DNA from 2 places in the Paenarthrobacter sp. RAF54_2 genome. Region 1 is predicted to be linked to the other one. Evidence: predicted binding sites of a transcription regulator. Region 1 holds the regulator's gene; the other holds the start of a gene.
What was found. The regulator Rex, encoded in region 1, represses fermentation and respiration genes when NADH is low (regulators of the CRP and FNR family bind a similar motif). The targets are predictions, from matches to a motif close to CTTGTGAANNNNTTCACAAG.

Region 1 (10,891 bases):
GGCGAAACGTGGACTTCGTGGCCGGAAACTGATCCTGTCCCTGGTGGTTTTTGCCATGGTCTTCTCAGGCGGAATGATTCCAACGTTTCTGCTGGTGAAGGACCTGGGCCTGCTGAACAGCTACTGGGCGCTCATCCTGCCTGCGGCCATCAACCCATTCAGCCTGATCATCATCAAAAACTTCTTCCAGGAACTCCCTGCCGAACTCGAGGAATCGGCCAAGATGGACGGCGCCACCGAGATCGGAATCCTCTGGCGGATCCTGCTGCCGTTGTCCAAGCCGGTGCTGGCAACCTTTGCGCTTTTTTACGCTGTAGGTATCTGGAACGACTTCATGTCTCCCTTGCTCTACCTGAGCGATAACAACATGTGGACCCTGCAGATGTACCTGCGCCAGGTGACAGCTGCCTCGGATCTCCTTGGCACCGGCAATGTGGATCCGTCGTACATCCCGCCCGAGCAAGGCATCAAGTTCGCCGTGATCGTGGTGGCAACCCTGCCCATCCTCATCTTCTACCCCTTCCTGCAGAAGCACTTTGCCAAGGGAATGCTGATCGGTTCGGTTAAGGGGTAGGGGCTCGGCATGATGAAAGGAAAATCATGAAAATCCTCCTCGCGGGCGACTCCACCGTGGCGGCCTGCCCCAGTTACGAATACCCGATGAGCGGTTGGGGAGCCCACCTCGCGCCCGAGACCTATTGGTGGGCTGCGGTCCACAACTATGCCAAGGGCGGTGCCAGCACGGAGTCGTTCCGCGATGAAGGCCTCTGGTATCAGCTGCTGGGCCAGACCGTGAAGGGCGATCTCGTGCTGATCCAATTCGGGCACAACGACCAAAAGCGCGCCCATCTCGCTGCCCGGACGGGCTACACCGACAACCTGAAGCGAATGGTGGCCGACGTCCGTTCCAAGGGCGGCATTCCCCTTCTGTGCACGCCAGTGGAGCGCCGGCATTTCACGGCCGGGCGTCTGGACCTCACCCTGGGTGAATATCCTCTGGTGGTTCACGAGTTGGCGGTTGAGCTTGGCTTGGACCTCATCGACCTCAATGAATGGACCCGCGCGCTGTACCAAGAGCTGGGGGAGGAGGGGTCCAAGGAGTTGTTCTTCCACTTTGCCCCCGGAGAGCATGCGCACTGGGCTGGCGGTCTGGAGGACAACACACACTTCCACGAGAAAGGAGCCAAGCGGATTGCCGGTTTCGTCGCGGAGCAACTCGAGGCCCTCGGCTACGGACTGGTGGCCACCCTTACCGTGGGGGCGAAGGCGTGATCTATGCCAACCCTTTGCAGGGTCCTTCGGATATCGCTGGTTGGGTCGCCGAGGGGCCGGTTCAGTTGGGCATTTACGACGACGGCGGGCCGGCCTTGGCCCCGGAGGGAACCGCCGGCTCGGGGCCGGCTTTCGCAGAAAGCACAGCACTTCTCCTTTCCGGTTCCCTCGACCCAGAGGAACACGGAGACCACGCCCATTGGACCCTCTGGTGCCCTGAAGAAGTCCCGGACCATGTCCGGATCAGGTGGGAGTTCCTTCCGCTTGAGGAACCAGGCCTGGCCATGGTGTTCTTCTCTGCGCGGGGGCACGACGGCAAGGATCTGTTCTCTCCCGACTTGGCTCAGCGCACCGGCTATTACCCGCAGTACCACTCAGGGGATATGGATGCGCTCCACATCTCCTACTTCCGCCACAAATACGCCGCGGAGCGGGCCTTCAGGACGTGCAACCTGCGCAAAAGTGCCGGCTTCGAACTCGTATCGCAGGGAGCGGACCCGCTTCCTCCAGCCGAAGACGCGGGCGGCTTTTATCGGATGGAAGTTATCAAAGATGGTCCCCGCGTGGTCTTTTCGATTAATGATTTGCCCCTGTTTGACTGGGTGGACACCAGCCGGGAACTCCTGGGCGGCGGCTACTTCGGGATACGTCAGATGGCCCCTTTGCGGGCGGCGTACCGGAACCTCTCCATCACATCGCTGTAGCCCTTTTCCAGATCTGACGTCTCGTGACGGACGACACAACCTTATGACGTAGGATGTCCTCATGCCTCTCTTTGACCTGCCCCTTGAGCAGCTCCGTAACTACACTTCCAGCGCAGTTCCGCCTGCTGATTTCGACGCTTTCTGGGAGCGCACCATCGCCGAGGCCCAGACCTTGCCGCTGAATGCTGTGTTCGAGCCCATGGACAACTACCTCAGCGTCATCGACACCTTCGACGTCACTTACTCCGGCTTCGGTGGAGGCCGCATCAAGGGCTGGCTCCACATTCCTTCGCACCTTGAACCAGGGCAGCAACTTCCCGTTGTCGTGGAGTACATCGGCTACTCCGGTGGACGCGGACTGGTTAACCAGAACACCCGGTGGGCGCAGGCCGGATACGCCCACTTCATCATGGACACCCGCGGTCAGGGCTATGGGGGCGTATCCGGTGACACCCCGGATCCGCATCCATCAGCCGGCGGCATCAACTATGCAGGGCTGATGACCCGGGGAGCTGACCATCAGGACGATTACTACTTCCGCAGGGTCTACGTGGACGCCTTCCGTGCGGTAGAAGCGGCGCAGAGCCATCCCGCCGTCGACCCTTCCAAAGTGGTGCTCGCCGGAATCAGCCAAGGTGGTGGCATCACGGTGGCGGCCGCCGGGCTGGTGGCCGGAAGGCTCGACGGCGTGATCGCCGCGCTGCCCGACGTCCCGTTCCTGCAGGACTTTCCCCGTGCGATCGACATCGCGCCACGCGGGCCATACCCCGAAATTGCCGGCTTCCTGGGGCGGCACCGCGACAAGTACGAGCCCATGCTTGCCGTTCTGAACTACTTCGATGGCGTGCATCTCGGCCGGGCAGCCACAGTGCCCGCCCTGTTCTCAGCCGCCCAAATGGACGACATTTGCCCGCCGTCAACCGTATTTGCGAGCTTTAACAATTACGGTCTTTCGGGAGGTGGGCCCGTTAAGGACATTGAGGTCTACCGCTTCAACAACCACGAAGGCGGCCAGGAACACCACTGGATCAAGCAGCTCCAGTTCCTTCGCAAACTTTTGTCATCATGACGGACCCAATTTGCCCGGTTTGACGAACCGCGGCTATGGTGTGGCTATGACTAACCGTTGGTATGCGTATTTTTCGTTGGCTCTGGAGGGGCCCGCGTCTAACTGACACGCATCCAACTTTCCTTCAGAGCCAGCAGGGCAGAGATTATTCTCTGCCCTTCGCCATATCCGGCGGGTTCTGAAAAGGGGCCCGCTCCGCATCCGGAACAGGACCCAGAAATGACCAGCATCGCTGCAGAATCCACCGAGACACTCGATAACGAGGCACTCCCCGCTGCCGGGAAAGCTTCCCAGCCCGCCACCTCCAACTTGCGCGTGGCCCGCTTCGAGCCGCTTCCGCCCCCTAAGGACCTCATCGCCGAGTTGCCGCTGGACGCCCGCTCAGCTGCCGTCGTCGACCGTGGTCGGGATGAAGTCCGGGCCATCATGGACGGCGTGGACGACCGCCTGCTGGTAATCGTCGGGCCTTGCTCCATCCACGATCCCAAGGCCGGTCTGGAATACGCACGTCGGCTGGTCAGCCAGGCGGAGAAGCACAAGGAAGACCTGCTGATCGTCATGCGGACGTACTTCGAGAAGCCCCGCACTACAGTCGGCTGGAAGGGCCTCATCAACGATCCCCACCTGGACGGCAGCCACGATATTGCCGCCGGCCTGCGGGCAGCCCGCGGCTTCCTCAAAGAGGTCACCGCGCTGGGACTGCCCACCGCCACTGAATTCCTGGAACCCATCAGCCCGCAGTACATGGCCGACCTCGTCTCCTGGGGTGCGATCGGCGCTCGCACCACCGAAAGCCAGATCCACCGCCAGCTTGCCTCCGGGCTGTCCATGCCCATCGGCTTCAAGAACGGCACCGACGGCGACCTCCAGGTGGCCATCGACGCGTGCGGCGCGTCTGCCGCTGAACAAGCCTTCCTCGGAATCGACGACGACGGCCGCGCGGCTCTCGTGGCGACGTCCGGCAACCCGGACACCCACGTGATCCTGCGCGGCGGGCGCAAGGGCCCCAACTACTCTGCCGACGATGTTGCAGCTGCTTCGGCCAAGCTCGGCTCCAAGGGGCTGAACCCGCGCTTGATCGTGGACGCCAGCCACGCCAACAGCGGCAAGAGCCACCACCGCCAGGCTGAAGTTGCCCTGGAAATCGGTGCGCAACTTGAGGCGGGCGAGACCTCACCGATTGCTGGCGTCATGCTGGAGAGCTTCCTCGTGGGAGGGGCGCAGAACCTGGATGTGGCCAAGCAGCTCGCGGGGGAGCAGGAGCTCGTTTACGGCCAGAGCGTCACCGATGCCTGCATGGAATGGGACGTCACCGCCTCGGTGCTGGAACAGCTCGCTGCGTCTGCCCGGAAGCGCCGGCTGGTTTCGGGGGAGTAGCCGGGGAGTAGAGTCCCACTTACCGGAAATGCTTTCACATTGGTCACTTCAGCCTCTAGAGTATCTAGCACATGGTTGTTTGATGGCTCAGCATCGGCACACCGTTCTACTGGGGGTGTCCTGTCCAGCTGAGAGCAAAGGAATATGGGAAATGTCCGCGGAGACTAACTTCTCGAATGCGCGTTTCATGACTGTGGCTGAAGTAGCCGAGGTCCTGCGCGTTTCCAAAATGACTGTGTATCGCCTGGTCCACTCAGGGGAAATGCCTGCCGTCAGGTTTGGCCGTTCCTTCCGGGTGCCTGAAGAGGCCGTGGCCCAGTACCTCAAGGGTGCAGTGGTCGACGGGCAATCCGAGACCGCATGAGGGCGCCGGGGTCCGTCCCACGGACCGTGGTCACGGGGTGCCCCTTTGAAGCGGTACTCTGTTAAGGAACGTTTTACGTCAATGTAAGAATCTGTCAGTTGTACTGTCTGCTGCTAGTCCGCGGATCCGTTCCAACAGACAGGACCTTCATCTAGTTTGTAAGGAACTTTCGTGGGTTCAGTTATTAAGAAGCGCCGCAAGCGTATGGCCAAGAAGAAGCACCGCAAGCTGCTTCGCAAGACTCGCCACCAGCGCCGCAATAAGAAGTAGAGATACTTCACCAAGCGTGAATGCCCGTTGCCTTCCAAGGCGGCGGGCATTTTTGCTCTCTCACATCCCGACGCTTCTGGCGGGATGTTCTCTCACGTCGCGGCGCTTGTGGCCGGACGTTCTCTCATCTCGGGGACGCTTTTGGCCGGATGTTCTCTCACGTCGTGGCGCTTCTGGCGGGATGTTCTCTCACGTCGCGTTCTTGGCAAACCCGGATGCAACGGATGGGTCCATCCATGCAGTCCGTAGCGCCCTCTTAATCTGCCGAACGGCGTTGCCAAAGTTGTCCGCAAGGTCATCTTTTCCGAAGACAAGGACAGTCCAACCGGCTGCTCTAAACGCCTTATCCCTGCGCCGATCGCTATGCATCTGCTCCTCCTCAAGGTGATGGCCGCCGTCGTACTGGATCGCGAGGCGACGGCTCTTGAAACCCAAATCCGCTGAAGGCGAGAAGGGATCGTTCGCGCGGAGCAGCACCTGGAGCTGAGGTTCCGGCAAGTTGGCATCAAGCATGGCCAGACGGAGCAAAGTCTCTGGAGCCGAGTCGGCCCCGACGCGCATAAGGTCCAGAGCTTCCCGTGCCCGGACTACGCCTTGGCGGTTTTTGTGCCGTTCGACCATGCTGCGAAGCCCTTCGGCAGTGGCGAACGGTGTATCGCGCCCCTCAAGATTCAGCCGTGGAATGCGAATCAACTGATCTGCCACGCATACGAGGTCATGAAGGGGGAGACGACGCGCCAAGTCCAGCCATGTTCTGGCTCGAGTGCTCATCCAAATCCCTTGGACTTGCTCAATTTCTCCCTCGAAGAGCGTTTCAGTGTGCCCTATGATGCCTTTGCGCCGGACCGACGGCAGACGTCGCGGTTTGCTCAAATGCAATTCATTTGAATCCGATAGCCACGCCGGCAAGACAAAACCATGGAGCCTGGCTGCCGTTGTATGGGAGATCCAAGCGCCAGGGCTGGCTGACGAGAGGGAACGGGCAGCTGACGAGAGGTCGAAATCCCAATCCGTCGGCCGATACAAGCCCCGGCTCACAGGAACGATGCTACTGCTGCGCCAAATGTCTGAAGGATCGATTCCCGCTGCCTTGGCGTCGTTCAGGCTGAAAGGTCCCAAGAGCGGGCTGGATTGGTTGAGTAACGAGTTCTGCATACCCGCATTGTTCCTTGGAAGCCGCTAAGCGTGCAGAAGTTATCCACAGGTAGGCCAGCAGCACCAGAGGATGTGGGAGAGGAACGCTGGAAACGCGTGGGGATGTGAGGGAGGAACGCTGGAAACGCGTTGGGATGTGAGGGAGGAACGGCTAGCGGGGCCCGCGGAACTTTGAGAATCCACGCCACAGCCCATAGATGGCACCGCCCACGGTGGCCGCCTTCAGCCCCAGGGTTGCTGCACGGCGACCGGATCGGAAATCGTAGACCGGCCAGTTGTTGTCGCGGGCATGCCGGCGCAGCTTGGAGTCGGGGTTGATGACCACAGGGTGGCCCACCATAGTGAGCAGGGGGATGTCATTGGCGGAGTCGCTGTAAGCCCAGCAGTGGTCCAAGTCCAAGCCTTCTTGGTCAGCTATGAGCTGGACCGCGATGGCTTTGGCCGGGCCGTGCAGAATGTCACCGACAAGCTTGCCGGTATACATTCCGTCATGGACTTCGCCGACGGTTCCCAGCGCGCCGGTCAGGCCCAACCTTGTGGAGATGACGGTGGCAACCTCAATAGGGGTCGCCGTCACCAGCCATACCCTCCGGCCTACACGGAGGTGTTGCTCGGCGAGCGCTTTGGTTCCAGGCCAGATCCGGGACTCGATCATTTCGTCATAAACTTCTTCGCCCAGGGCTTTGATGTCCTCCACAGTGATCCCGGCGGCCAACGTCAGGGCTGAGTCGCGCACGGCATGGACGTCGTCCATGTTCTCGCCGCGCATTACAAACTTGAACTGCTTCCACGCGAAGCCAGCCGCCTGGGACAGCGTGAAGGCCTTGCGTTCGTACATCTTGCGGGCCACATGGAAGAGGCTGGCGCCCTTCATCAAAGTGTTGTCGACGTCGAAGAAAGCGGCTTCGCCGGTGTGCTGCGGAACCTTGGCGTCGGCGACCACAGCGGCGTTCTTCTCGTCGGGCATGCCTTGAGTCTAGTCAATCGCCAGGCCCCGGCGTTGAGGGCGCACGGTGGGGCTGCCCCGTGGGGATGTGCAAGAGCATCGGTGGAAACCGGTCGGGATGTGCAAGAGCGTTGGTGGAAACCGGTCGGGATGTGCAAGAGCGTTGGTGGAAACCGGTCAGGATGTGAGAGAGCATCGGGGGAAAGCGGTCAGGATGTGAGAGCGCTTTGGGGGAAACCGGTCAGGATGTGAGAGAGGGTTGGGGGGAAGGGCGGTGGATGTGAGAGAGCGTTGGGGCGGTTACCGTTGTGTCATGGCTATTCCCGACGTCGTTCTCCTCACCAAAGCTGACTGCCACCTGTGCACGGAGGCGCGTGCCGCCGTCGAGCGCGTCACCTCGGCGCTGGGTGTCCAGTGGACCGAGCAGGCAATCGACGGTAACCCGGAACTGCAGGAGCGATACGCGGAGGAAATTCCAGTGGTGCTGGTGGATGGGGTCCAGCGCGACTTTTGGAAGATCGACGAGCAGCGCTTGACCCGTACTTTGAAAAGAACCCTTGACGGCTGAGGATCAGGGGACTCTGTTACCCGGAAGTACCGGCTTTTGTTGAGTCCGGCCAAGGGCCATAGAGTGGAACAACAAGCGACGCAATGGAGAAAACCGTGACTGCGCTGGAACCGTCCCCGGGGGCAACAAGCGGGGACAACGAACCTGCCGCCAAGCAGATCCCGCCCGCGGCTGTGGCCCGGATGACCCTCTATTTGCGCGCGCTCAACTCCCTCCTGGCAGAAGGCGTGGAACGTGTGTCATCGGACGCGTTGGCCGAGGCTTCAGGCGTCAGCTCCTCCACGCTCCGCAAAGACCTCTCCTACGTCGGCTCGTACGGGACCCGCGGGGTGGGATATGAAGTCCAATACTTGAGCCGTCACATTGCCGCAGCCCTTGGCCTGACGCACGACTGGAAGGTCGCAATCGTCGGTGCCGGTAACCTCGGCAAGGCGCTGGCGCGGTACGGCGGCTTCGAATCCAGGGGTTTCGACGTCGTGGCTATTTTCGACGCAGACCCCATGGTGATCGGCAATGAGGTGGGTTGGTTGCGGGTCAGCGATTCAGCAGAACTTGAACGCGTCCTGGAACGCACACACACCAATATGGTGGTGCTGGCTTTGCCAGCCACCGTTGCCCAGGCAGTTTGCGATCGCGTCATCGCGGCCGGCATCCGCAGCATCCTGAGCTTTGCTCCAGTTCTCCTTCAGGTTCCGCCGCACGTGAACCTCCGCAAGGTGGACATGGCCACCGAGCTGCAGATCCTGGCCTACCACGCACAACGGGCGCAGACACCGGGTCAGGCTGTCTAGCCTTACCGGGTCCGCGCCCGCTGAGTTGTTATAGAAAGCTTGTCGGCTTAGCGGCCGTAAGGGTTCTGGTAAGGGTTGCCGAAAGGCTGCGGCTTGCGGAAGTACGGAGCCGACGCCGGCAGGTACAGCAGGACGATTGYGGCAACTCCCAGCAGGATCACCAAGAGCTGCAGGATGCCGTACGTGGCACCGAACTGGAACAGTCCGGCGAGGCCAAGGACAGAGATCGCCGCGAAGACGGTGCCCAGGATCCTGGCCCAGTTCTTGCCCTTGCGGACCGGGAATGCAACCAAGGCGTAGAGGCCAAGGGACACGATTGCCCCAATGATCGCGGCAACGACGATACCGCCACGCATGCCTTCCAGGGAGCCTTCGGGGAATTCAGTGCCCTGCTGTGCGGCCTGCCGGATCATCGAGTTGATGAAGGCATCCGAGCCGGTGGTGGCCAGGATCAGCGAGCTGATGGCGGACAGGATGCCCGCCGCGATGATCATCCAGAAGGAAATGTTGACCATCTGCGGAACCGTTGTGGGACCGGGCTGCTGGCTGGGCCAGTTGGTGTCCTGACCGTATTGCGGAGCCTGTTGACCGTAGGGAGAAGGCTGCTGGCCGTACGGCGACTGCTGGCCGTACTGTGGCGTCTGCTGGCCGTACTGGGGAGCCGGGGGCTGGCCATACTGTGGTGCGGCCGGGGATTGCTGGCCATACTGTGGTGCGGCCGGCTGCTGGCCATATTGGGGAGTCTGCTGACCGTACTGCGGTGCCTGCTGACCATACTGGGGCGTGGATGGCTGGCCCGGCTGCTCAGGCTTGTTGGCGTCGCCCTTGTTGGCGTCGCCCGGATTGGCGTCCCCCGCGTTGGACGGCGGGTATGGAGGGTTGCTCATGGCATTCCTTTGCTTGTGTTCGACTGCTGGTACGGCTGCCGGGATCAGCAAAAAGACCCTGCCCCCAGCCTGGTTCTGCTTCCACCGTACCTCCGGGGTCCGGTGCTGCGGATGATCACACGCAGGAATTTCCTGCTTCCGATGAAATCATCACCATGGCGTACGCCTTCATGATGAAGGCCGTGGTGGTCCGATGGACCACCACGGCCTGTGCACCTGTCAGGGCGCCTTGGAGGAGAGCCCGACGGCGGTACTTCAGCCGGGCTAGACGGCGCCCTTTACTGCCTTGAACCACAGCTGTGAGTTCGGCAACCACATCAGGACGACGGCCACAGCGCTGACCAGGAAGCCAGGCCAGTTGCCACCCAGGCCTGCCCCGGGCCCGCCGGTGTTGATGGAGCCAAAGATGGCGAGCAACAGCGAAACCGCGGCAAGGACGGTCAAGGCAAGGCGTGCCCATTCCTTGCCTTCCTTCATCTTCATGGCGAGGACAATCTGGGCGGCTGCAACAGCAAGGCTGATGATCAGGAGTACCAGAAGGAGTGCGGCGACTCCTGGCATGAAAGCGAACGCGGCGATGATGGCGAAAAGCCCGATGAGGCCAAAGAGGAGCCCCAGGAGTCCCGAGATGACCCAAATGAAGTAGGACACTTTGAGCTCGGTGGGCAGGCCCATGGTCTTGAAGAGGCCGGAGAACCCACCTTGCGGAAGGACGTCATTGAAGTTGCGGGGTCCGTCGGTCGGCATTTCGAAGTGGAAACCACCTGGCTGTCCTGGTTGCGCTGGTTGTGCCGGCTGGCCCTGTTGCGAATACTGGCCAGGTTGCGACGGCGGCTGGTAGCCCTGGGGTGGTTGGTAGCCCTGCGGCGGTTGGTAACCCGCAGGAGGAACGTTGCCGGGCTGCGGAGGCTGGGCGCCGGGCTGCTGAGGCTCTGGTGCTTCATCTGGGTTACTCATGGCATCACTTTAGACCGCAGGTTGAAGGATGCATAGGAAATTCGGAGCTACTTCGCAGCTAACTACAGGCTGTTTGCCGAATAATCGCAGGGTGACTTCTGAGCATGCGAAACGGCGCCCCCACAGCGGAACTGTGATGGGGCGCCGTTTACTCGGGACTGTCGTACAAACTCCCGTGCAAGCTGCCGTGGAGTTATGGAGCTGCTGGTGCGATGAACGCGAGTTCCAGGTTGATGACAACCTTGTCGCTGACAAGGACGCCGCCGGCCTCAAGCACGGCGTTCCAGGTCAGGCCGAAGTCCTTGCGGCTGATGGTGGTTTCGCCGGAGACGCCTGCACGGGTGTTGCCGAAGGGATCCACTGCGACGCCGTTGAATTCGGTTTCGATGGAAACTTCCTTGGTGACTCCCTTGATGGTGAGATCGCCCACAAGATCGAAGCCGTCGCCGTTTGCCTTGACGTGGCGGGATACGAAGGTGATCTCCGGGTACTTCTCCACATCGAAGAAGTCCTCGCCCTTGACGTGGCCGT
Region 2 (10,891 bases), on a different contig from region 1:
GGTTCGTGAAACTCTCCAGTGGCAACCTTGCATGAGGAACCGCTGGTGAACTCCACCGACGACAGGTCCCTGCGCAGGATGTCGTTCCTGGTATCGCATCCGTTTCGGTCCGCATCCAGCCAGGCCTGGCCGAATGCGGTTCGCTCATAGTCTTCCTGGGATGCCCGCCCCTTGACTTCCAGACCTTCCAGTGCGGCGCTTGCCTTCTCCGCGGGAACAGCCTCGATGCCGGAAATGGGTTTCATCCAAGCCGGGTTAAATACCGGCGCATCAGCGGGGCCGGAGACCCAAGGCTCAGCCGCGTTGAACTGGCCGGTGGTGAAGAACCAAGACAGTCCTGCCACGAGGGTGGCGGCCACTAACCCTAGAACGGCCCAGGCTTGGCGTGATCGTCTGCGTGCGCGTTTGTAGGCAGACCAGGTGATACTCAAGGGGCTCCGTCCAGTCGGGGTGGGTGGTGTCCTTCGAGCGTAGGACACGGCACCGACAGTCAGAGCCGATATCCACAGTGTGTAGGAGAAGTCACACTGCAGTGGTGGGGTTCTTCCCCGGGTTACTGCTCACGCATAACGCGTTGCAGGTCTTCCGCAGCCACCTCCAGCAGCGTACGCAATTGCTGGACGCGTTCGTCGCTGACGTCCCCCGCGGCGTTTGCTGCGATGGCCTGGTCCAGCAGTTTCTGTGCCTGCTTGTGGTTGGCCCGTGCTACGTCCAACGCGTGTTCCAGCGTTGTCTCGTGTTCCAAAGTCGATTCATTTTCCATGAACCCATTTTGGTCAGGTTTCCCGGCTGATGCCAGTGACACAGCCGGGAAACCCGTGAATACTTCCCGGCTTAGGCGTTGGCTGCCTCAAGCACTGCGATGGGAGCCACGATGTCGCGGGCAGGGAAGGACGGCGGGTTTACGCCGGCCATTTCCTCCATGACACGGACCACCTGGCAGGAGTAGCCGAATTCGTTGTCGTACCAAACGTAGAGCACGAGGTTCTTGTCGTTGGAAATAGTGGCCAGACCATCAACGATGCCTGCGCGGCGGGATCCAACGAAGTCGGTGGAGACAACGTCCGGCGAGTCGATGTAGTCGATCTGCTTCCGCAACGGCGAGTGCAGCGACATTTCGCGGAGGTAGTCGTTGACCTCATCGCGTGTGGTGCCATTGGCAAGGTTGAGGTTCAGGATCGCCATGGACACATCCGGGGTAGGTACGCGGATCGCGTTACCGGTGAGCTTGCCCTGAAGTTCCGGAAGCGCCTTGGCAACAGCCTTGGCTGCGCCTGTCTCCGTGATAACCATGTTCAGGGCTGCCGAACGGCCGCGGCGGTCTCCCTTGTGGAAGTTGTCGATCAGGTTTTGGTCGTTCGTGAACGAGTGCACCGTTTCGACGTGGCCGTGGATGATACCGAATTTGTCGTTGATGGCCTTCAGTACCGGAGTAATGGCGTTGGTTGTGCACGACGCAGCGGTGACGATCTTGTCGTCATCGGAGATGTCGGACTGGTTGATTCCGTGGACGATGTTCTTCAGATCGCCCTTGCCCGGAGCCGTCAGCAGGACACGCGCAACACCCTTGCTCTGCAGGTGCTGGGACAGGCCCTCCGCATCGCGCCAGCGTCCGGTGTTGTCCACTACCAGGGCATCCTTGATGCCGTAGGCGGTGTAGTCCACGGTAGCGGGGTTGTCGGAGTAGATGACCTGGACCTGAACGCCGTTGGCAGTGATGGTGTTGGCTTCTTCGTCCACGCGGATGGTTCCTTCAAAGGAACCGTGTACGGAGTCGCGGCGCAGGAGGCTGGCACGCTTGACGAGGTCGTTCTCGGCGCCCTTGCGGACAACGATGGCACGCAGCCGCAGGCCATGCCCACCACCGGCCTTTTCAATCAGGATGCGGGCCAGGAGGCGGCCGATGCGTCCAAAGCCATAAAGCACGACGTCGGTACTGGTGCGGTCATCAGCGCCACGCTTTCCGACGATTTCGGCGAGCTCTGCCCGCAGGAACTCATCCAAGGAGGTGCCGTGGCCCTCGACGCGGAACTTCTCCGTAAGGCGGGCAATGTCGATTGCAGCCGCACCGAGTTCCAGCTCAGCAAGAGCGTTCAACAGGGGTGCGGTTTCTTCGAGCAGCAGCTCGGTGTTGCTCATCCGGCGCGCAAAGCGGTGGGCCTTCAGGATGTTCATGGTCGACTTGTTGATCAGGCTCCGGCCGTGGATGCTCGTGACCACGTTGTTTTCCCGGTACAACCGGCCGATCACCGGAATCATGGCCTCGGCGAGAGCCTCCCGGCCCATCCACTTATCAAGACAAGAATCTGACGTCTGGCTCACAGAACTACCTTCCTTGGGTCAACCACATACGTCCTCGTATGCAGATGGCGGCCGCCCGGAGTAATCCTGCGGCACGGGCACTGGCCGGGCTTCGGTCCACCCACAGCGCCTTGAACGATTGCAAAGAAAAGACCGCCGGCTGCGAACGCAGTCCCGGCGGCAGAACATCTACGTTCATAACAAGTCTAAGGCGGAAGGGCGTCCTCTTGGGTGCCGGGGGGCGTGAAATCACTCACATGGCAGTCACAATGGACGTCATATGCCCGGGACCTCAGTGGCAAATGTGGATGGGTTGACCGATACGCCGGGTTCTGTCATCCCTTGCCGTTGCCGGCAAAGGAGTGGCGGCCATCCATCTACGAACGCCGTTGCCGACGCCCTCCAGCAGCCTACCCGGACACTCGGGCGAGCAGCCCTCAAACGTGTCCTGTCTGGCCTTGCTCCGGGTGGGGTTTACCTAGCCTCCCCGGTCACCCAGGGAGCTGGTGGTCTCTTACACCACCGTTTCACCCTTACCTGCCGCATGCTGATGCAAGCACCATCACGCGAAGGCGGTCTGTTCTCTGTGGCACTGGCCTGCGGGTTACCCCGAGTGGGCGTTACCCACCACCCTGCTCTGCGGAGCCCGGACGTTCCTCGAGCCACTTCCGTGACGCGCGACCGCCTGGTCAACCCATCCGCCGTACAGTCTACCGGCGTCGAGGGTTGCCCCGGTCACCGGTAATATCGTCAGGTGCTGATTCTGCTGCCGCCTTCCGAAGGCAAGACCCCCGCCGTCAAAGGCCCCGCCGTCGAATGGGAGTCGCTTAGCTTTCCGGAGCTCAACCCTTACCGCGCCAAGGTCCTGGAATCGTTGGGCACCGTCAGCGCGCACGAGGACGCCTTGGCGTTGCTTGGCGTCGGTGCCTCGCTGAAGGACGACGTCGAACGTAATACCCGGCTGCACGCAGAACCGGCGGCGCCGGCCCACCAGGTCTACTCGGGAGTCCTGTATGACGCGCTCGGCTTCAATTCGATGACGCCGACTCAACGCCGCAAGGCAACCGAATCGATTTTGGTGATTTCGGCACTGTGGGGTGCCATCGGTTTTGGTGACCATGTGCCGGCTTACCGGCTGTCCATGGGAACGGCACTGCCCGACGTCGGACGCCTCGCCTCCTTCTGGAAGCCGAACCTGAATGCGGCCCTCGCCAAACGGGCTGAAGGAGAATTGCTGGTTGATTGCCGTTCCAGCACGTATGCAGCGGCGTGGGCTCCACCAGCAGCGCAAACCGTCACAGTGAATGTTTTCAACGAGGCAAACGGCAAGCGCACGGTGGTCAGCCACTTCGCCAAACACACGCGGGGTGAGTTTGCCAGGCACCTGGTGACCAGGCGCGGGAAGGCTCCAGCAACTCCGGATCAGTTACTGAAGGCTGCCAGCGAAGTTTGGACCGCGGAACTGGTTGAGGGTTCGGCCCGCAAGCCGCACGCGCTGAATATCATCCTGACCAGCTGACTGAAGCTGTCAGTTCCACTCCGCCGAACGGACCAGGATGACACCGGAATCCGGGCAGAAGACGATGTCGTCTTCAGCAGCGGCCTTGACTTCGGCCAGGTCACCGGGGCTGAGCATCATGCCGGACCCCTCGGACTTCCCGTGGAACAGCCGGGCAGCCCCGACGCCACGCTTGGCAATCGTCTTCTCATAAACTGCGAGCATTCCGGCGTCCAGAGCCTCCGCGAAAGCGGCACGCTGCCCGCGGACCACGGTTTCCTCGGCTGCGATCTCAGCAATTGCCTCGTCCAATTCGGCGCGGATGCCGGCAAATGAACCCTGGATGTCATCCACGATGGCCTGCTGTGCGGCTTGACGCTCCCGCAGGGTGTCCAAACGCTCCAGGATTTCAAGCTCAACGTCCTCCAGGTCGGAGCGCCGCTTGTTAAGGGATGCGATGTCACTCTGAAGCGCCACCAGGTCCTTGGAGAGGCCCGTTCCGCTGTTGAGCCTGGCTTCGTCACGCTCGATGCGGGAGGCGACTTGCTCCACGTCCGCTTCGGAACGACGCAGTTCAGCTTCGGCGTCGTGCACCGCCATCTTGGCAGCGCCCAGTTCACCATTGGCTACGTTCAGTGCATCCTGCAGGTCAGCTATCCGCGGATCCGTTTCCAGCACCTTCCGGCGGCCGGCCAACGATTTGAGCTTGGCATCCAGTCCCTGCAGTTCAAGCAATTTCAGTTGTTCTGCCGGTGCTGCTTTCGCCACGCTTACCTCCGCTTGTATCGCTTCCGGCCCTGGGGATCAGTTCCGGATGGACGGCCCGTGTTTATTGGGATTGTCCGTATCTTCTAGACTCTAGTCCCCGCCGGGAGTGAGTATGAAGTCCCAAGGATCGCTGTTGGTGCTGCTCACGCGGATCTCGACGTCGTAGCCCTGATCGCCCAGTACGTTGCCGAGCGCTTCCGCGGCTACGGGCAGCCACAGCCATTCACTGGCAAAGTGTGAGACGTCGATGAGGTACGGCCGGCCGTTGACCGCCCCTTCGCGCGCTTCCGACGCCGGATGGTGCCGCATGTCTGCTGTCACATAGACATCTGCATTGCTGGCCCTGACGGCATCGAACAAGCTGTCGCCCGCACCACCACAGACGGCGACGCGCCGCAGCAGACCGTCCTTGTCACCGGCCACGCGAACCCCTCCGGCCACCGCGGGGAGCATCCCAAAGACCCGGGCAGCGAAATCACCCAGGGTCATGAGCTCAGGAAGGTCACCAACCCGGCCAATGCCTTCCTCGGGCAATCCATTGGCGGCAGGGGTCAGTGGAGCAACATTCTCCAGGCCAAAGGCGTCCGCCAACACGTCCGATACGCCCCCGACGGCGGAGTCACCATTGGTATGGACGGTCAGGAGTCCGGTGCCCGCTTCGATCAGCCGGTGCACGGCCAAGCCCTTCGCGGAGGTGGCCGCGACGGAGTTCACGCCTTTGAGCAGCAACGGGTGATGGGTAATCAGGAGCCCCGCTCCCCAGTCAATGGCCTCGTCGATGACAGCCAATGTAGGGTCCACAGCAAACAGGATCTTGGTGATGGGCGTGTTGGGGCGCCCAACGACGAGGCCTACCTCGTCCCAGTCCTCAGCCAAGGACTCTGGCCAGAGCTCCTCAACAGCAAGCAACACCTGGCCAAGAGTCGGGTCCCCGCTTGCTTCCACTGTCCCGGCGTCGTCGCTGGAATCCGCATCAGAAATGGCGGTGTCTACTGCTTCCATACTCTTATTCTTACCTACTGGACCCGATGGGGCAGTTTTGGTAGCTGCCGTACCTGCCCAGCGGCGTTATTGTCCCGTAAGGTATTGCGGGAATCATCAGGCCCTCCAATCCATTGAAGAGATCATGAAAACTTTTGTACTTGGTGGTGGATGCTTCTGGTGCCTTGATGCCGTGTACCAGAAAACCCGCGGTGTCAGTTCGGTAGTCTCCGGCTATACGGGTGGCCATGTCCGAAACCCTGACTACTACGACGTCTGCTCGGGAACTACCGGTCATGCAGAGGTGGTTGCGGTGACATTCGACGAAACCGTGGTGCCGGAGGAGGTCATTCTTGACATGTTCTTCGCGTTGCATGACCCCACCACGTTGAACCGCCAGGGCTACGACACAGGCACCCAATACCGTTCGTCGATGTTCTACACCACGACGGAGGAAAAGATCCTCTTCGAAGAAGCCATCGAGCGCGCGCAAGCACTCTGGGCCAATCCGATTGTGTCGGAAGTAAGCCGGCTACCCGAGTTCTATGAGGCAGAGGAAGTCCATCAGAACTATTACGCCAAGTTCCCGTACCAGGGCTATTGCCAGGTCATCATCAATCCAAAGCTGGCCAAAGCGCGGAAATATTACTCTGCATGGCTAACTGCTTAGCAGGGTTTCGATGCGGCTGGTTAGGCTGACCTCAGCATTCCCTCTTCAGAGATAGGCATAATCTTCATGGCAAGGATCTACGACGACGTCACCCAGCTTGTCGGCCGCACTCCGCTGGTCCGTTTGAACCGGCTGACCGAAGGCCTTGAGGCCACCGTTGCGGTCAAGCTTGAGTTCTACAACCCGGCCAACAGCGTGAAGGACCGTATCGGTGTGGCCATCATTGACGCCGCCGAAAAGTCCGGTGCCCTGAAGCCGGGCGGAACAATTGTGGAAGGCACCTCCGGTAACACCGGAATCGCACTGGCCCTTGTTGGTGCTGCACGCGGCTACAAGGTCATCCTGACCATGCCTGAGACCATGTCCACGGAACGTCGTGTCATGCTTCGCGCCTATGGTGCAGAGATCGTCCTGACTCCCGGTTCCGAAGGTATGCGCGGCGCTGTTGAAAAGGCCCAGGAAATTGTTGCCAACACCGAGAACTCCATCTGGGCGCAGCAGTTCGCCAACCCCGCCAACCCGGAGATCCACCGCAACACAACAGCCGAGGAAATCTGGGCTGACACAGATGGCGAAGTAGACATCTTTGTTGGCGGCATCGGTACCGGCGGTACCGTGACCGGCGTCGGGCAGCTCCTCAAGGAGCGCAAGCCCGAAGTCCAGATCATTGCCGTTGAGCCCAAGGACTCCCCCATCCTTAATGGCGGCAGCCCCGGTCCCCACAAGATCCAGGGCCTGGGCGCCAACTTCATTCCGGAGGTCCTTGACACGAACGTCTACGACGAAGTCCTCGACGCTACCCTTGAAGACTCGGTTGCCACCGCCCGCGCCTTGGGTTCCAAGGAAGGCGTACTCGCCGGCATCTCCGGCGGCGCCGCAGTATGGGGTGCACTGGAAGTCGCCAAGCGTCCCGAGAACAAGGGCAAGCTGATCGTCGTGATCGTGCCGGACTTCGGAGAGCGTTACATCTCCACTGTGCTCTTTGACGATATCCGCGGCTAACACTTCGCCCGCAAGCATTCATTTCCTGTAGAAAGGTCTTTGTGAGCTTCTTCGCAAGGCTTAAGGAAGACCTCGACGCCGCCCGGTCACATGACCCGGCGGCTCGAGGTTCTTTTGAGAACTTTTTCGCCTACTCCGGCCTGCACGCCATCTGGGCACACCGCCTGACCCACAAGCTCTGGCAAAACCCGGCCCTTCGCTTTCCCGCCCGCCTTATTTCCCAGTTGGCGAGATTCCTGACGGGCATCGAGATCCATCCCGGCGCAACCATCGGCCGACGTTTCTTCATCGACCACGGCATGGGCGTCGTTATCGGTGAAACTGCTGAAATCGGCGAGGACGTGATGATCTACCACGGTGTGACGCTCGGCGGCCGGTCCCTTGCCAAGGTCAAGCGCCATCCGACCATCGGGGATCGTGTGACCATCGGCGCCGGCGCCAAGGTCCTGGGTCCCATTACGATCGGCGCAGACAGCGCAATTGGTGCGAACGCCGTCGTGGTGAAGAACGCTCCCCCGGAGTCGATCATCACCGGCATTCCTGCCACATGGCGGCACCGCGACGCGAAATCCGAAACCAAACCGGCGGTTGACCCGGCTGAGTACTACATCGAATACCGGATCTAGCTGGTAAACCTCTTGTAGGAGTTCCAGAGGACGGCGTCGAAGACGCGGTCAGGAAGCACCCTCCGTAAGGCCAGGACGCTCCAGGCTCCCCTACCCACCGGGTAGCGGGTCTTGGGGCGTTTTGCCGTTGACGCGCGAACTATTGCCCTGGCCACAACCCTCGGAGGTGTGGACAACAGCTGTCCGGATGTTGACGCCAAGGCTGCCGCCATGACGTGGGCCTGCCCTTTATATGGACCTCTACCGGACGCGGATAGCAGGCCTTCCCCAGCAATGGTGCCCCATTCGGTGTCTGTTCCGGCCGGCTCAATGAGGACGACGTCGATGCCGTGCGGTTTCAACTCGAGCCGCAAAGAATCGCTCATCCCCTCCACTGCGAATTTTGTCCCGTGGTACCAAGCGCCCAGGGGCTCATAGATCTTTCCTCCAATGGAGGAGACGTTGATGATCCGACCAGAACCCACTTGCCGCATCCTTGGAATAACGAGTTGAGTCATCCTTGCCAGACCCATCACGTTCACCTCGAACTGGCGCCTGCCTTCGGCCAAGGGAACCTCTTCCAGGGAGCCGTAGGAGCCGTACCCGGCGTTGTTCACGAGGACGTCTATGTGCCCGTGTGCAGCCTCAACAAGCGCGACTGCTGAGGCCATGGAGTCCTCGATGGTGACATCCAGGTGCATGACGGTGATTCCCTGTGCCTGAAGCGGATGCATCTTCTCCACCCGACGCGCGCCGGCGTACACAATGAAGCCTTCGGACCTCAGGGCACGCGCCGTCTCGAAACCAATGCCGGTAGATGCTCCAGTGACAAAGGCGATGCGGTCGGTCATGGCACTGGCTCCTTGGCTCGTGGCACCCGCGCGATGGCCCAGTACCCGTTCCGGCACGGCAAAGGCCGGCTCCTCCCAGCGTATCGGGGAAGAACCGGCCTTGCGGTGGAACTTAGTGGGTGTCGACGGCCGAGATTTCGGACTTGTCTTCGCCCCACAGCGTGTGGAACGTACCTTCGGCATCAACGCGGCCGTAGGTGTGCGCACCGAAGAGGTCACGCTGGCCCTGGATCAGCGCAGCGGCAACGCGCTTGCGGCGCAGGCCGTCGTAGTACGCCAACGAGGAGGAGAAGACCGGTACCGGGATGCCCAGTTGGACGGCGGTAGCAACAACGCGGCGCCAGGCCGGGAGGGCCTCGGCGATGGCCTTGGTGAAGGCCGGCGCGAACAACAGGTTGGCGGGCTTCTCCTCGGCAGCGTAAGCCTTGGTGATGTCCTTGAGCAGTTCGGCACGAATGATGCAGCCAGCACGCCACAGCGAGGCGATCTCGTCCAGCTTGAGGTCCCAGCCATACTCCTTGGCAGCGGAGGTCAGCATGTCCAGGCCCTGGGCGTAGGAAACCAGCTTGGAGGCGTACAGTGCCTGGCGGACGTCCTCAACGAACGTCTCTGGGATCTCCACGGAAGCCTCTTCGCCAGCCAGCAGTTCCTGGCCAAGCTTGCGCTGCTCGGCCTGTGAGGACAGTGCGCGGGCGAAAACGGACTCGGCGATGCCGGAGACCGGAGAGCCGAGTTCCAGGGCGGAGATGACCGTCCAACGTCCGGTTCCCTTCTGGCCTGCGGCATCCACGACGACGTCAACGAACGGCTTGCCGGTCTTGGCGTCAACGTGGCCCAGGACTTCGGCGGAGATTTCGATCAGGAAGGAGGACAGATCGCCCTTGTTCCACTCAGCGAAAATCTTGGACTGCTCAGCCGGCTCAATGCCGGCACCGGAGCGGAGGAGATCGAATGCTTCACCGATGACCTGCATGTCGGCGTATTCGATGCCGTTGTGGACCATCTTGACGAAGTGGCCGGCACCGTCGGTGCCGATCCAAGCGCAGCACGGTTCGCCGTCGACCTTTGCGGCAATCTTCTCCAACAGCGGCCCAAGGGCGTCGTAGGACTCACGGGAGCCGCCGGGCATGATCGAAGGACCGTTCAACGCGCCTTCTTCGCCACCGGAAACACCGACGCCTACAAAGTGGAGGTCCTTCTTGGCCAGCGCGGCTTCGCGGCGGCGGGTGTCCTCGTAGTGCGAGTTACCGGCATCGATGATGATGTCGCCGGCCTCGAGCAGCGGCTCGAGCTGCTCGATGACGTTGTCCACGGGAGCGCCTGCCTTGACCATGATCAGGACACGGCGGGGCTTTTCAAGGGAATCAACGAGTTCCTGCAGAGTTTCCGTGCGGATGAAATCGCCGTCCGTGCCGTGCTTTTCCAGCAGGGCGTCGGTCTTTTCCACGGAGCGGTTGTGGAGAGCCACGGTGAAGCCGTTGCGGGCCAGGTTGCGGGCCAGGTTGGCGCCCATCACCGCAAGGCCGGTGACACCGATGTGTGCTGACATCAAAACTCCAATTCGATCGTGTGCAAACAGTCCCACCTACCCCCCTGGGGGCACGCAGGAAGCGATTTCAAAACCAGGGGCTGTAATAAACCATACGTATTTAAGCCATGAGCAGGAAAGTGGCGCCCACGTTGTGGAACTGCGCCACGTCATAAACAGTCTATGATGTGCGTGACTTCCGCAGCCTCCCAAGCGTGCAGCACGACACCGGATGCTACACGCGGAATGTCTTCCCCCCACTATGCTTACGTCTATGTCAACCAGCCTCCACCACCGCGCCGTAGAGCACCTGGGAACCCGGATTGTGGGCGGCGCCCTTCCCACCGGCCATGTCATGCTGGCCGAACATCTGGAAGACGAGCTCAACGTTTCTCGCTCGGTGGTCCGGGAGGCCGTCCGCGTCCTGCAGTCGCTGGGTTTGGTGGAGACGATCAAGCGTGTCGGAATCCGCGTCCTCCCGGCGCATCGTTGGAATCCCTTTGATCCATTGGTCATTCGCTGGCGCTTGGCTGGCGAGGGTCGTGGCGCCCAACTGCGGTCGCTCGCGGAGCTGCGTTCCGCCGTCGAGCCTGTTGCTGCGGAACTCGCAGCTGGAAACGCTCCAGAAACGCTGCGCCGGGAACTCGTGGATATTTCGCTGGCGATGAAGGAAGCCGGCGACGCCGG

Region 2: the regulator Rex is predicted to act here: its motif matches at 2,542-2,561, upstream of AB4Y87_RS20850 (glyceraldehyde-3-phosphate dehydrogenase).

Annotation. Positions count from the first base shown of each region.
Region 1 covers NZ_JBFRDV010000005.1:100,073-110,963, forward strand. The annotation lists gene AB4Y87_RS05860 (carbohydrate ABC transporter permease) at 1-574, shown strand, start outside; gene AB4Y87_RS05865 (rhamnogalacturonan acetylesterase) at 601-1,272, shown strand; gene AB4Y87_RS05870 (DUF1961 family protein) at 1,269-1,976, shown strand; gene AB4Y87_RS05875 (acetylxylan esterase) at 2,038-3,045, shown strand; gene AB4Y87_RS05880 (3-deoxy-7-phosphoheptulonate synthase) at 3,265-4,422, shown strand; gene AB4Y87_RS05885 (helix-turn-helix domain-containing protein) at 4,574-4,786, shown strand; gene AB4Y87_RS05890 (30S ribosomal protein bS22) at 4,958-5,056, shown strand; gene AB4Y87_RS05895 (endonuclease domain-containing protein) at 5,246-5,827, opposite strand; gene AB4Y87_RS05900 (HAD family hydrolase) at 6,363-7,178, opposite strand; gene AB4Y87_RS05905 (glutaredoxin family protein) at 7,471-7,725, shown strand; gene AB4Y87_RS05910 (redox-sensing transcriptional repressor Rex) at 7,809-8,516, shown strand; gene AB4Y87_RS05915 (hypothetical protein) at 8,564-9,403, opposite strand; gene AB4Y87_RS05920 (hypothetical protein) at 9,668-10,360, opposite strand; gene AB4Y87_RS05925 (YceI family protein) at 10,554-10,891, opposite strand, start outside.
Region 2 covers NZ_JBFRDV010000024.1:55,403-66,293, forward strand. The annotation lists gene AB4Y87_RS20840 (HNH endonuclease family protein) at 1-431, opposite strand, end outside; gene AB4Y87_RS20845 (hypothetical protein) at 554-763, opposite strand; gene AB4Y87_RS20850 (glyceraldehyde-3-phosphate dehydrogenase) at 835-2,322, opposite strand; RNA gene rnpB (RNase P RNA component class A) at 2,607-2,998, opposite strand; gene AB4Y87_RS20860 (YaaA family protein) at 3,056-3,820, shown strand; gene AB4Y87_RS20865 (zinc ribbon domain-containing protein) at 3,830-4,567, opposite strand; gene AB4Y87_RS20870 (Nif3-like dinuclear metal center hexameric protein) at 4,658-5,569, opposite strand; gene msrA (peptide-methionine (S)-S-oxide reductase MsrA) at 5,694-6,218, shown strand; gene cysK (cysteine synthase A) at 6,285-7,220, shown strand; gene epsC (serine O-acetyltransferase EpsC) at 7,262-7,846, shown strand; gene AB4Y87_RS20890 (oxidoreductase) at 7,843-8,676, opposite strand; gene gndA (NADP-dependent phosphogluconate dehydrogenase) at 8,789-10,225, opposite strand; gene AB4Y87_RS20900 (FadR/GntR family transcriptional regulator) at 10,479-10,891, shown strand, end outside.